DNA from 2 places in the Bacillus sp. LJBS17 genome. Region 1 is predicted to be linked to the other one. Evidence: riboswitches for the same ligand, from Rfam matches in the RefSeq annotation. Region 1 holds a riboswitch; the other holds the start of a gene.

The links. Region 1 has a riboswitch for S-adenosylmethionine ahead of KXZ66_RS05920 (bifunctional homocysteine S-methyltransferase/methylenetetrahydrofolate reductase). Riboswitches for the same ligand answer to the same signal wherever they lie in the genome.
Region 2: another riboswitch for S-adenosylmethionine. It lies ahead of metK (methionine adenosyltransferase); the one in region 1 lies ahead of KXZ66_RS05920 (bifunctional homocysteine S-methyltransferase/methylenetetrahydrofolate reductase).

The regions. Positions count from the first base shown of each region.
Region 1 is NZ_CP079759.1:1,156,105-1,163,515, reverse strand. Features, by position in the region: gene KXZ66_RS05930 (CvfB family protein) at 1-781, opposite strand, end outside; gene KXZ66_RS05925 (YajQ family cyclic di-GMP-binding protein) at 880-1,371, shown strand; SAM riboswitch class I at 1,478-1,595, shown strand; gene KXZ66_RS05920 (bifunctional homocysteine S-methyltransferase/methylenetetrahydrofolate reductase) at 1,685-3,523, shown strand; gene KXZ66_RS05915 (GNAT family N-acetyltransferase) at 3,614-4,063, shown strand; gene KXZ66_RS05910 (GNAT family N-acetyltransferase) at 4,069-4,917, shown strand; gene KXZ66_RS05905 (MFS transporter) at 5,029-6,297, shown strand; gene KXZ66_RS05900 (mandelate racemase/muconate lactonizing enzyme family protein) at 6,306-7,411, shown strand, end outside.
Region 2 is NZ_CP079759.1:3,032,010-3,039,420, forward strand. Features, by position in the region: gene alaP (alanine permease AlaP) at 1-212, opposite strand, end outside; gene asnB (asparagine synthase (glutamine-hydrolyzing)) at 348-2,246, opposite strand; gene metK (methionine adenosyltransferase) at 2,396-3,598, opposite strand; SAM riboswitch class I at 3,766-3,904, opposite strand; gene pckA (phosphoenolpyruvate carboxykinase (ATP)) at 4,101-5,684, shown strand; gene KXZ66_RS15675 (DUF2584 domain-containing protein) at 5,723-5,965, opposite strand; gene KXZ66_RS15680 (alpha/beta hydrolase family protein) at 6,017-6,790, opposite strand; gene KXZ66_RS15685 (ABC transporter substrate-binding protein) at 6,942-7,411, shown strand, end outside.

The sequences.
Region 1 (7,411 bases):
CAGGCTGGCTTTTGTCACTGTACGGCATGGCACCGTTTCTCGTTCTCATATACGTTAGAATGCACTCAGCATCAACTGACATTGCATCCTGTTTTCTTGGAAGCAGCGACAAGTTGACTGAACCGTCTTCTTTCACTTGAATCACCCGGCCTGTGACTCTTGAACCGAGTCTTGGCTCCTCTTTTCTTTCTGACGGGTGAATAAAACAGCGGATACCGTCATCCGTGATCACGAATGAACCCGATGCGATCAGCCTGTACACCGTACCTGTCAGCTCTTTATTCATCAGATCTTCTGAAGCGTCGGTAAACAGTTCGCTGATGATATCTTCCGGCGCTGGTTTCGCAAACATGCGCCCCCGGTTCGTCACCTTCAGCATACAGTAAAGTTTGTCCCCTTTTTGCGGCCAGACATCTTCGTACGGCGGCAAATGCTCAGTTGCGACTAGTGCGTCCTTCGATAAACCGACATCAACGAAAACGCCCATATCTTCCACTTTATCCACCACTTCAACCCAGCCATATTCATCCGCGCTGATGACCGGAATTTTCATCGTGGCCGCAAGCCTTTCCTGCTGGTCTACGTATATAAAGACTTCTACTTCGTCTCTGTCCTCGATATCCTCAGTCATTTCACTGTTATGTAAGAGAATCGTATCTTCCCCATCGGTTAAAAAGTAACCGAAGTCGGTTTGGTGATCTATACTCAAGGTTAATTGCTGCCCTGGTCTCATGCTATCGTCCTTCCTGTTCCGCTTATTCTCTGCGGATTTTGTTAACATTTTTTCCAATCATCACAAATTGATTCTTTGTTCTGTTGGAAGTTTCTCTTTATTCTACTATAATCAACACATAAGTTAAATGTTATGGAGGTTTTCATATGGCAAAAGAAAGCTCATTTGATATTGTATCCAAGGTGGAATTGCCTGAAGTGCAAAACGCAATCCAAATCGCACTGAAGGAAATCAGTACCCGATACGACTTTAAAGGCAGCAAAAGTGACATTTCTTTAGATAAAGAGGAGCTGGTCCTCGTTTCTGATGACGACTTCAAATTAAGCCAGCTGAAAGATGTGCTGGTCAGCAAATTGATTAAACGAAACGTACCGACAAAAAACATTGAGTACGGCAAGGTTGAAAACGCGTCAGGCGGAACGGTGCGCCAGCGTGCAAAGCTTGTTCAAGGCATTGACAAGGACAACGCAAAAAAAATCAATACGATCATCAAAAACTCCGGACTGAAAGTAAAGTCTCAGGTGCAGGATGATCAAGTGCGTGTCACCGGAAAAAACAAAGATGACCTGCAGCAGATTATCTCAGCTGTGCGGGGAGCAGACCTGCCAATTGACGTTCAATTTATAAATTTCAGATAAATTTTCTGATTCCTATTGATTATTGTCTTTATTTTCGGTAAATTTGGAGAAAGGGAAAAACGCCAGGTATCTTTTGGCACTTCCTGACACGAAAATTTCATATCCGTTCTTATCAAGAGAAGCAGAGGGACTGGCCCGACGAAGCTTCAGCAACCGGTGTAATGGCGATCAGCCATGACCAAGGTGCTAAATCCAGCAAGCTCGAACAGCTTGGAAGATAAGAAGAGACAAAATCACTGACAAAGTCTTCTTCTTAAGAGGACTTTTTTTATTTCTCTTTTTTCCTTGCTGACGTGAATAAAGGAGGCAGACAATGGGACTTTTAGAAGATTTGCAAAGACAGGTGTTAATCGGTGACGGCGCCATGGGGACACTCCTCTACTCCTATGGCATTGACAGGTGTTTTGAGGAGCTCAATATTTCAAAGCCGGAGGAAATTCAGCGCATACATAAAGCGTATGTTGAAGCGGGAGCCAACATTATTCAAACGAATACGTACGGGGCCAACTATATTAAATTATCCAGACACGGTCTTGAGGATGACATCAAAAAAATGAATCAGGAGGCCGTAAAGATTGCGCGGGCTTCAGCAGGCGATGCATACGTGCTTGGAACGATGGGCGGCATACGGACATTTAATAAAAACGCGTACAGTCTTGACGAAATTAAGCGCAGCTTCCGCGAGCAGTTGTATCTGCTGCTGCATGAAGAGCCGGATGGCTTGCTGTTAGAAACATATTATGATTTGGAAGAAGCCCGTGAAGTGCTGAAAATCGCGCGCAAAGAGACTGATCTTCCGATTATGCTCAATGTCTCCATGCACGAGCAAGGCGTATTGCAGGACGGAACACCGCTTTCTGACGCATTGCGATCGATTGCGGATCTCGGGGCTGATATCGTCGGCATTAACTGCCGGCTCGGGCCTTATCACATGATTGAAGCGCTCAGCGAAGTGCCGATTTTTGATGACGTATTCTTATCCGTTTATCCGAACAGCAGTCTTCCTTCGCTTGAAGAGGGACGGCTCGTCTATGAAACAGACGACACGTATTTTCAAAACAGCGCGTCAGAATTCCGAAAGCAAGGCGCGCGGATTATCGGCGGCTGCTGCGGCACAACGCCGAATCACATCAGGGCGATGGCGGAAGCAGTTGGCGGGCTGGTTCCGATTACGGAAAAAGAAGTCAAAACCCGGGCCAAAGAATTCATTTCTGTTCATCACGAGCGAACCGAGCCCGGCCTGGATGAGATCGCAGCGAAAAAACGCTCTATTATCGTAGAGCTGGATCCGCCGAAAAAACTGAGCTTTGACAAATTTCTGTCCGCTGCTGCTGAATTAAAAGAAGCGGGAATCGATGCCCTGACACTCGCCGACAATTCTCTGGCGACCCCGCGGATCAGCAATGTTGCCTGCGGCGCTCTCATCAAGCAACAGCTCGATATGCGTTCCCTTGTCCATATTACGTGCCGTGACCGTAACATTATCGGCTTACAGTCACATTTAATGGGCCTTGATACGTTAGGGCTGAATGACGTGCTTGCTATTACAGGTGACCCTTCTAAAATCGGGGATTTTCCTGGTGCGACGTCTGTATATGATTTAACATCTTTTGATTTAATCAGGCTGATCAAACAATTCAATGAAGGTCTGTCTCTGTCTGGAAAACCGCTCGGCAAGAAAACGAATTTCTCAGTTGCCGCCGCATTTAATCCTAACGTCCGCCATCTGGATAAAGCGGTAAAACGGCTTGAGAAAAAAATAGATTGCGGCGCAGATTATTTTGTTTCTCAGCCTGTCTATTCCGAGCAGCAGCTTGTCGATATCCATAACGAAACAAAACATCTGAAGACGCCGATCTATATCGGCATCATGCCGCTGACAAGCAGCCGGAATGCCGAATTCATCCATAATGAAATTCCCGGCATTAAGCTGTCTGATACGATTCGAGAAAAAATGGCCCATGCCGGTGAAGATAAAGAAAAGCAAAAAGCGGAAGGCCTTGCAATTGCACGCTCCCTGCTGGATACGGCATGCGAGCTGTTTAACGGCATCTACTTGATAACGCCTTTCCTCAGATCTGACTTAACCGCTGAGCTCACTTCATATATTCAGCAAAAAGATGAGCAGCGCCAAAATATCTTTTTGCATTAATCCCTTAAAAGACTGTCTGATCCAATCGGGCGGTCTTTTTCAACGGGATTCGTGTTACGATATAGAAAAACAGTCATGAGGAGGAACATTATGCTCGAAGTCAAAACCATATCCGCGGAAGATACATATGAAATCCGGCACCGCATTCTGCGCCCCCATCAATCCATTGAACAATGCAAATATGAAGAGGATCATGCAAAAGGCTCCTTTCATCTCGGCGCGTTTTTTGAAGGGAAGCTGATCAGCATCGCTTCTTTTTCCCCGCAAAATCAGCCATTAATAACAGAATCCCCAGCATATCGGCTGAGAGGCATGGCAACGCTTGAAGGATATCGCGATCAAAAAGGCGGGAGCACGCTGATCAAACACGCGGAAGAGAAACTGGCAAAGAACGGCGTTCAGGCAGTCTGGTGCAATGCCAGAAGCCATGTGAAAGGCTACTATTCAAAGCTTGGGTGGGAAGTACTCGGCGAACCGTTTGAGATTCCCGGCATAGGCACTCATATCATCATGTATAAAAAACTCGAAACAAGCAGGTGATCTGTATGAGGATAATCGATAAGCTGATTAAGCTTCATGAAGAACATATCCCTAGTCTATTGCGGCTTTGCAGGCAAGCTGGGTGGCCGGATTACGGCGAACAAGAGCTGGCACTGCTTGTCCAGCAAGGACGCTTTTACGGCTATCAAAATGTCAGCGGTGATATTATTTCCTGCATCGGCTTGTTTTTGTTTGACCGGCTTGCTTCTATCGGCCTCGTGATCGTGGACAAAGAATATCAACGGCTCGGTCTCGGCCGGCGTATGGTAAACGCCTGTATCACCCAAGCGGGTGAAAACACCGCCATCAGGCTTTGCGCCACAAAAGAAGGTTTGCCGCTTTATGAAAAAGCAGGTTTTCATACGGCAGGTTCAGTGCGAAAGTACAGCTGTCACAGTTTTCAACCTTATACAAAAAAGCTTGATGCTGAACTGACATCCTTTAGAGAACAAGATTTTCACGACTTAATCGCGGCGGATCTGGAAGCCTTTGGCGGAGATCGATCAAATCTTTTGCAGCAGCTTATTTCTGCTTCATGCGAATGTATCATCGCCAGAAATCATGACGGACAGCTAATTGGCTACGGACTTTCTGTACAGACACCGGCCAATTTGAAATTCGGCCCTATCATCGCTGCATCATCAGATGTTGCAGCACAAATAATTAACAGGCTGGCGGCCGGCAAACAAGGGCCGATGCGAATCGATATACCGAGTGAACACACGTCTCTGCATGACAGCCTGATAGAAATGGGATTTCGTAAAGATGATGAACCTCCGCTTTTGTTTTATCAGAAAAAAGCGCCTATTCAAAATGGACACTTATATGCTTTGATTTCACAGGCTCTCGGTTAACCCTCTTTTTTCCCGAACAGGTATCTTCTGTTCGGTTTTTTGCTGTCTGATCGCTGAATAAACGAAGCCATCAGGGACATTCTAAGCAGAAGAAAAGGAGTGTGCTCTGAGATGGAATCATCAAAACAAAATAATGGAATGACGGTTGTAGCAATCGGTTCAATCCCTTTAATATTAACCCTAGGAAACTCGATGCTTATTCCGATTTTGCCAAAAATGAAATCTGAACTTCATTTATCACAATTTCAAGTCAGTCTCGTGATCACAGTATTTTCCTTGATTGCAGCATTTGCGATTCCGATTGTCGGTTATCTCGCAGACCGATTCTCAAGGAAAGTCATCATTATTCCCTGCTTAATTTTGTATGGTGCCGGCGGTTTGTTAGCCGGGTTTGCGGCAGGTTTTTTTGACAATGCCTATCCTTGGGTCATGGCAGGACGAGCGTTACAGGGAATCGGGGCAGCCGGAACCGGCCCAATTGCCATGGCACTGACGGGAGATCTGTTTAAAGGCGCCCAGGAGAGCAAGGTGCTCGGCCTTGTTGAAGCTTCAAACGGCATGGGGAAAGTGCTATCGCCGATCATTGGCTCGCTGATCGCCCTGCTTGTCTGGTATGGCGCGTTTTTTGCCTTTCCTGTGTTTTGTATCATTTCGATCGTACTGACTTGGATTTTTATTAAAGAAAAGAAAAAGGAAAAAGAACCGCCACCAATCGGAAAATATGCAAAAGGGCTGTTAAGTGTCTTTAAACACGAAGGCAGATGGCTGTTTACCGCTTATTTAGCCGGTGCGACCTGTTTGTTTACTTTATTCGGCATCCTGTTTTATCTCTCAGATGTTCTTGAAAAAACATACGACACCGACGGCGTGAAAAAAGGCTTGATTTTAGCGATCCCGCTTTTGGTTATGTGTGTGACGTCCTATACAACAGGAAGCAAAATCGGGCAAAAGCAATCGTTAATGAAAAAGCTGATCGTACTTGGATTGGCGTTCATGACCGTATCCTACGCGGCACTGTCATTCATTGAAAATCTTGTCCTTTTTATCAGTGTTCTTGTACTGAGCAGTATAGGCTCAGGTCTTGTCCTTCCTTGTGTGAACAGTTTTATTACCGGGGCTGTCGGCAAAGAAAGACGGGGATTTGTCACCTCGCTGTACGGCTCTGTACGTTTCTTAGGGGTAGCGATCGGTCCTCCGATTTTCGGCCGCCTGATGCAATGGTCCAGACCCGGCATGTTTTTAAGCATCGCGGGATTGACTCTCGTTGTCGGGATTCTTGTGATGATGCTCATCCATGTGAAGCAAAACAATGAAGAAACAAAAGAAAAAGAAGACCCTAAAATGGCTGGAAATCGGCTCCAGCCCGCTGAGGAAAGGTAGCACCCAGTGTGAAAATTGTACGGATTGAAACCTTTCCGCTATTTCACCGATTAGAAAAGCCATACGGAGATGCCAATGGGTTTAAACGATATCGGACTTGTTATCTCATCAGGATTATCACCGAAAGCGGGATAGACGGCTGGGGAGAATGCGTTGATTGGCTCCCTGCTCTCCATGTCGGTTTTACGAAGCGGATCATCCCGTTTCTATTAGGAAAACAGGCCGGCAGCCGCCTGTCATTAGTGCGCACGATTCAAAAATGGCACCAGCGGGCGGCCTCCGCTGTAAGCATGGCGCTGACAGAGATTGCAGCCAAAGCTGCGGATTGTTCGGTTTGCGAATTATGGGGCGGGCGATACAGAGAGGAGATTCCTGTGTACGCGTCTTTTCAATCGTACTCAGACTCCCCGCAATGGATCAGCCGCTCAGTCTCCAATGTTGAAGCCCAGTTGAAAAAAGGGTTTGAGCAAATCAAAGTCAAAATTGGCGGGGCTTCATTCAAGGAGGATGTCCGGCACATCAATGCGCTGCAGCATACAGCAGGCAGCTCCATTACGATGATTCTGGACGCAAACCAAAGCTACGATGCCGCTGCGGCTTTTAAATGGGAGCGCTATTTCTCCGAATGGACGAACATTGGCTGGCTTGAGGAGCCTTTGCCCTTTGATCACCCGCAGGATTACGCTATGCTTCGAAGCCGTTTGTCTGTTCCTGTTGCCGGTGGAGAAAACATGAAAGGCCCGGCGCAATATGTGCCTCTCCTTTCACAGCGCTGTTTGGATATCATTCAGCCCGATGTCATGCATGTCAACGGAATTGATGAGTTTCGGGACTGCCTCCAGCTCGCGCGTTATTTCGGCGTCAGAGCATCCGCCCATGCATATGACGGATCGCTCTCACGACTCTATGCTTTATTTGCACAAGCCTGTCTGCCCCCATGGTCTAAAATGAAGAACGATCACATTGAACCGATCGAGTGGGACGTCATGGAGAATCCTTTTACAGATCTCGTCAGCCTGCAGCCTTCAAAAGGAATGGTCCACATCCCGAAAGGAAAAGGCATTGGAACAGAGATCAATATGGAGATCGTCAATCGCTACAAGTGGGATGGCTC
Region 2 (7,411 bases), 1.9 Mb from region 1:
GGTTTTTGAATGGCCATTTCCCCAAGCGCTCTCATAATAAAAAACATGACCAGGCCGCTTGCGGCATACGCTACCAAAATACCAGGCCCTGCTAATTGAATAGCTGATGCGGAGCCGAGGAACAACCCTACTCCTATAGCAGCTCCTAAAGACATTAAAGAAATATGCCTTTCTTCGAGTCCGCGGTGCAGCTCTTGTTTTTGTTTTTGCATGCTTCTTCTCCCCTAGAAAAAAATATCATTATATCATTTTTCTGAATATTCCGTACGGATTGGGTAAATCAATGATGATGGAGAAATAAAAGGATAACAACAAGGCTTTCGACTACTCGAAAGCCTTGTTGTCTGTTACACAAAGATGACTTCTTTAGGCTGATGGCTCAGCTCTTCAGGCATATACCGTTTTTCAATATTGATGCTGTGCCAGATCATAAAGATCAGTACAGTCCAGATTTTACGGCTGTTATCAGCCTTGTCCGCACAATGGTCTTCAAGAAGCTGAAGGACATAATCCTTATGGATATAAGCATCCGTTTGGCTTTCCTGAATAATATTCCGCACCCATTCGTTCATTTCGTTTTTCAGCCAATGACGGATCGGTACAGGGAAACCGAGCTTTTTGCGGTTTAATACATGCTCAGGCACAATTCCTTCAGCGGCTTTGCGAAGAAGATACTTCGTCGTGCCGTTCTTCGTTTTCAGCTCATCAGGAATTTTTGAAGCGACGTCGAATACGACTTTATCCAAGAACGGCACACGCAGTTCCAAAGAATTCGCCATCGTCATTTTATCCGCCTTTAACAAAATGTCGCCGCGCATCCAAGTGTGGATATCGACATACTGCATTTTATTGATATCGCTGTACGAGCTGCTTTCCGTAAAGTAAGTCTTCGTCACATCGCGATATGAAAGGTTCGGATTATAATGCTTCAACAGCTGCTTTTTGACAGACTCTTCAAAGATTTTCGCGTTACCGATATAACGATCTTGAAGCGGAGTACAGCCGCGCTCAAGCAGGCTCTTTCCTCTCATACCTTCAGGCATAACGGCAGCAACGTGCAGAAGCATCTTTTTCAAGCCGGACGGAATCCGTTCAAACGGTTTAAGCGAAAGCGGTTCACGGTAAATGTTATATCCGCCGAAGAGCTCATCCGCTCCTTCACCTGATAAAGCAACCGTAACATGTTTTTTCGCTTCTTTTGCAACAAAGTACAACGGAATCGCTGCCGGGTCAGCTAGCGGGTCATCAAAATGCCATACGATCTTCGGAAGCTCATTCATGTATTCCTCAGGCGAAATGACTTTGCTGATATTTTCGATGCCCAGCGCCGCTGCCGTTTCTTTCGCTACATCAACCTCACTGAAGCCCTGCTGTTCAAAGCCGACAGAGAATGTTTTTAAGCTTGGATGAAATTCCTTCGCAACAGACACAATAAAGGAAGAATCAATCCCGCCAGACAGAAACGAACCGACAGGAACGTCACTTCTCATATGAACGTTTACAGAGTCATAGATCGCGTCTCGGACTTCTTTCACAAGCTTGTCTTCTTCAGTCTGAACCGGCTTGAAGTTCGCTTTGAAATACGTTTTGAATGTGATATCGCCGTCCGGGCGGATTGTGAATTGTGAACCCGGCTCTACTTTTTTCACATGGGCATCAAGCGTGCTTGGTTCAGGAACAAATTGGAAAGACATGTACTGCTGCAATGCCTCTTTATCTATTTCAATATCATTCTGAGCAACCATTAAACTTTTTCTCTCTGAGGCAAAATAAACCTGATCATTGATCGTTGTGTAGTACAACGGTTTAATGCCGAATGGATCTCTTGCCCCATAAAGCACATGATCGTTTTTATTCCAAATCAGAAAGGCAAACATACCGCGCAGTTTGGACGCCGCTTCTTCTTTATAGTGACGGTAAGTCGCAAGAAGAACCTCTGTGTCCGAATCCGTGTTGAATGTGTACCCCTTTGCTTCAAGCTCTTCTCTCAGTTCAATATAGTTATAGATTTCTCCGTTAAAGATAATCCAATATGTTTCATCTTCATATGATAAAGGCTGTCCGCCATTTTCTACATCAATAATGCTGAGCCGTCTGAATCCGAAGCCGACGTGCTCATCATGGAAATATCCATCACTGTCAGGACCGCGGTGAACGATCATTTGGTTCATTTGTTTGATTAGTTCTTCTTGATCAGCGGTTTGAGCTAACGGATGCTTGTTAAAAACCCCGACAAATCCACACATAGTATTGCCTCCATAATTAAAATTGTCATCATTGAACCCCTATTTATAGACGCTGTGAATAGTATTTGGTTTCACAGTTATGTAAAAAAATAAACATGAATACAACGATAAAAAAGGGAAAGCCGCTTAACCAGTAAGCGGCTATAAAATTATTCTCCTAACGCTTCTTTACGCAGCTGCTCCGCTTTGTCTGTGCGCTCCCATGGAAGGTCAACATCGTGACGTCCAAAGTGGCCGTACGCAGCAGTTTGTTTGTAGATCGGACGGCGCAAATCAAGCATTTTGATAATGCCGGCAGGTCGTAAATCAAAGTTATTGCGAACAACTTCAATCAGTTTTTCCTCAGAAGCTTTTCCTGAACCGAATGTGTTGATTGAGATTGACACAGGCTGTGCAACACCGATCGCGTAAGCAAGCTGTACTTCGCAAGAATCAGCAAGCTCAGCCGCAACGATGTTTTTCGCAACGTATCTTGCCGCATAAGCTGCAGAACGGTCTACCTTCGTCGCGTCCTTACCTGAGAACGCGCCTCCGCCGTGGCGTGCATAGCCGCCGTACGTATCAACGATGATTTTGCGTCCTGTAAGTCCCGCATCCCCTTGAGGGCCTCCGATTACGAAACGTCCTGTAGGGTTGATGAAATATTTTGTTTCTTCATCAATCAGCTCTTCAGGAACAACCGGATTGATGACATGTTCTTTAATGTTGCGCTGAATTTGCTCAAGTGTAATTTCAGGATGATGCTGAGTTGAAATAACAATCGCGTCAATGCGGACTGGTTTGTTATTTTCATCGTACTCAACCGTTACCTGTGTTTTGCCGTCAGGGCGAAGGTACGGAAGAATATCTTCTTTACGGACTTCACTTAGGCGGCGGGCTAATTTATGGGCAAGTGAAATTGGAAGAGGCATAAGCTCTTTCGTTTCGTTGCACGCATAACCGAACATTAATCCTTGGTCACCCGCACCAATCGCTTCAATTTCTTCGTCGCTCATTGTGCCTTCACGGGCTTCAAGCGCTTGGTCTACGCCCATCGCGATATCAGCAGACTGCTCATCAATTGATGTTAAAACCGCACAAGTTTCCGCATCAAATCCGTATTTTGCACGTGTGTATCCGATTTCTTTAATGGTTTGGCGAACCGTTTTCGGAATGTCAACATACGTAGAAGTTGTGATCTCTCCGCTTACAAGAACCAAACCTGTTGTCACAGATGTTTCACAAGCAACACGCGCGTTAGGGTCTTTCTTTAAAATTTCATCTAAAATGCTGTCAGAAATCTGGTCACAGATTTTATCCGGATGCCCCTCCGTAACAGATTCTGATGTAAATAAACGACGATTTTTACTCATGATTTGCTTCCTCCTGCACAAGGCCTCCCGAAAGACCTTGTATATATGATACGGAACTCGCTCCCTCTTATACAATGTACAGTTATATTAGAGAATGTTAATTGGCATATTTATGAAATAAAAAAACCTTTTCCATCGAGGAAAGGGTTTGGTCTTTGTGCCTTTCACTCTTATCGCTCAAGGAATCATACAACCTTGCAACAGGTTAGCACCTTGGTTGTCTCACTCAGTTGAACATAATAAATAACAGAGAAACCGGTTGCTGGGCTTCATAGGGCCTGTCCCTCCGCCAGCTCGGGATAAGAGTATCCGCTCAATGAAATATCTTATCGTAAAAGGGTTTGCAATGTCAATATGATTCAGAAGAAATAGGCACCTATATTGAGGGAAAACAATGGAAATGCACACACAAAAAATAATAAATAGTATAGACTATTTGAAAATATATGTTATACTAATTCACAATTAGCAAAACACAAAAAACGATAAAGGAAGGTTTCATATGAACTCAGTTGATTTGACCGCTGATTTACAAGCCTTATTAACATGTCCAAATGTGCGTCATAATTTATCTGCAGCACAGCTAACAGAAAAAGTCCTCTCCCGAAACGAAGGCATTTTAACATCCACAGGTGCTGTTCGTGCGACTACAGGCGCTTACACAGGACGCTCACCTAAAGATAAATTCATCGTGGAGGAAGAAAGCACGAAAAATAAGATCGATTGGGGCCCGGTGAATCAGCCGATTTCAGAAGAAGCGTTTGAGCGGCTGTACACGAAAGTTGTCAGCTATTTAAAGGAGCGAGATGAGCTGTTTGTTTTCGAAGGATTTGCCGGAGCAGACGAGAAATACAGGCTGCCGATCACTGTCGTAAATGAGTTCGCATGGCACAATTTATTTGCGCGGCAGCTGTTTATCCGTCCGGAAGGAAATGATAAGAAAACAGTTGAGCAGCCGTTCACCATTCTTTCTGCTCCGCATTTCAAAGCGGATCCAAAAACAGACGGCACTCATTCCGAAACGTTTATTATTGTCTCTTTCGAAAAGCGGACAATTTTAATCGGCGGAACTGAGTATGCCGGTGAAATGAAGAAGTCCATTTTCTCCATTATGAATTTCCTGCTGCCTGAAAGAGATATTTTATCTATGCACTGCTCCGCCAATGTCGGTGAAAAAGGCGATGTCGCCCTTTTCTTCGGACTGTCAGGAACAGGCAAGACCACCCTGTCGGCAGATGCTGACCGCAAGCTGATCGGTGACGATGAACATGGCTGGTCTGATACAGGTGTCTTTAATATTGAAGGCGGGTGCTACGCTAAGTGCATTCATTTAAGCGAGGAAAAGGAGCCGCAAATCTTTAACGCGATCCGTTTCGGGTCTGTTCTCGAAAATGTCGTTGTTGACGAAGATACACGCGAAGCCAATTATGATGATTCCTTCTATACTGAAAACACGCGGGCAGCTTACCCGATTCATATGATTGACAACATCGTGACTCCAAGCATGGCCGGCCATCCGTCAGCAATTGTATTTTTGACGGCTGATGCATTCGGAGTCCTGCCGCCGATCAGCAAACTAACGAAGGAGCAGGCGATGTACCATTTCTTGAGCGGTTACACGAGTAAGCTCGCCGGAACCGAACGTGGTGTCACGTCTCCTGAAACGACGTTCTCTACATGCTTCGGCTCACCTTTCCTGCCGCTTCCTGCTCACGTCTATGCTGAGATGCTCGGCAAAAAGATCGATGAACACGGCGCAGACGTTTTCTTAGTCAATACCGGCTGGACCGGGGGCGGCTACGGCACAGGCGAACGAATGAAGCTTTCTTACACTAGAGCAATGGTCAAAGCAGCGATTGAAGGTAAATTAGAGGATGCTGAAATGATAACTGACGATATTTTCGGCCTGCACATTCCGGCACATGTTCCTGGCGTTCCTGATCATATCCTTCAGCCTGAAAATACGTGGACCAACAAGGAAGAATACAAAGAAAAAGCAGTCTACCTTGCAAATGAATTCAAAGAGAACTTTAAAAAGTTCGCACATACCGATGCCATCGCCCAGGCAGGCGGCCCTCTCGTATAAAAAACAAAAGCCAAGAGCAATTATGCTCTTGGCTTGTTTTAATTGACGGAATGCAAAGAAGTCAGCTTGTATGTAATGATGGTCCGGCCTTCTTCCCATTGAAGCTTCTGCACTTCAGCTGTGCCTGACTTTTCGCCAAACTTTGTTTTGCGTACATCCATTGGAATCTCCATCGGATATACTCGGTATCCGTCCTTCTCTAACGTGAATATATTTTCATCTATGCGAACTTCTTTTCCTTTTGTCACAATCAGTGTATTAAATTCAACAGGCATTCCCAAAGTGAAATCCCCTTTCGTTCTCTTTTTTCTTTATCATAACATATTTCACTGTCAGCGGTTTTTCATCCATTGTGTGAGCTGCCGCACGATACGCCGGTTTTCTTTTGGCGGGAAATAATGTGTGAATGTACTGTAGTACCACGTCTCCACCGGCTTATGCAGTTGTTTTAGCTTCTCTTCAAATAAATAGGAATGCTGAATCGAAACATTTTGGTCTTTTTCTCCATGGATTAACAGCACGGGTGCCTGAATTTTATTTACTTGGTCAAACGGTGTCCTCCATTGATATTCCTCAGGCACCTTTTTCGGTGTTCCGCCGATGACTCTTTTCATCATTCGCCGCAAATCCTGCCGCTCCTCGTATGTAAGAATCATATCACTGACGCCTCCCCAGGAAACAAATGAAGCTGCCTGCCCGCCCATTTCGATCGCAGTGAGCATTCCCATAATTCCGCCGCGGGAAAAACCGAAGATGTGGATTCTATCCTTCTTGACATTTGGGTGCTGCTGAAGCAGGCGAAAAGCAGAAAATGCATCCTCCCTGTCTTCTCCTGCAAAATCCTCATTGCCTTCTCCTCCTTGATTTCCTCTGTAAAAAGGAGCAAACACCACAAACCCTTGGGATGCAAACTGGATAATCCGGCCCGGCCGAACCATGCCCACGCTTTTAATCCCGCCGCGCAAATATAAAAATCCGTCATATTGTCCGGGTTCCGCTGGCTCAGCCAGAAGCCCCTTAACCCGTAATCCATTTGACAGATAGCAGATCGTATACAAACGCACATGCTGGCTTGGCGACGGAAATCTTCTTTTCTCTACAATCAAAACAGCCGCCTCCTTTTTTTCTATATGCTTTCCTTACTCCAAAATTACATCCGGAGAACCTGGTTAGGCATTCACACATTTTTATACCCATCATACGATATGTAAAGCAAAAAAGGATATTAACTTGATGCGAAATAAGGAGGTTGTCTATGTGAACAGATGGTTAAGGCTGAGCTTCGCCTGTGTCGGCAGTATCTTTCTGATGTTCGCCCTGGCGGCTTGCAAGCAGGAAGAAACGCTCACAAAAGTCAAGGTAGCTGAAGTGACCCATTCAATTTTTTACGCACCTTTATATGTTGCTGAGTCTAAAGGGTTTTTTAAAGAAGAAGGGCTTGATGTCGATGTGAATACGACCTGGGGCGGAGACAAAACGATGACATCGCTTCTTTCCAACGGCTCCGACATCGCGCTTGTCGGGTCAGAAACATCTATTTATGTCGAAGCGCAAGGGGCTAAAGATCCCGTCATTAATTTCGCCCAGCTGACTCAGACAGACGGAACGTTTCTTGTCGCGAGAGAAGATGTTGAACACTTCGACTGGGATCAGTTGAAAGGAAAAACGTTTCTCGGTCAGCGAAAAGGCGGCATGCCGCAAATGGTCGGCGAGTATGTACTGAACAA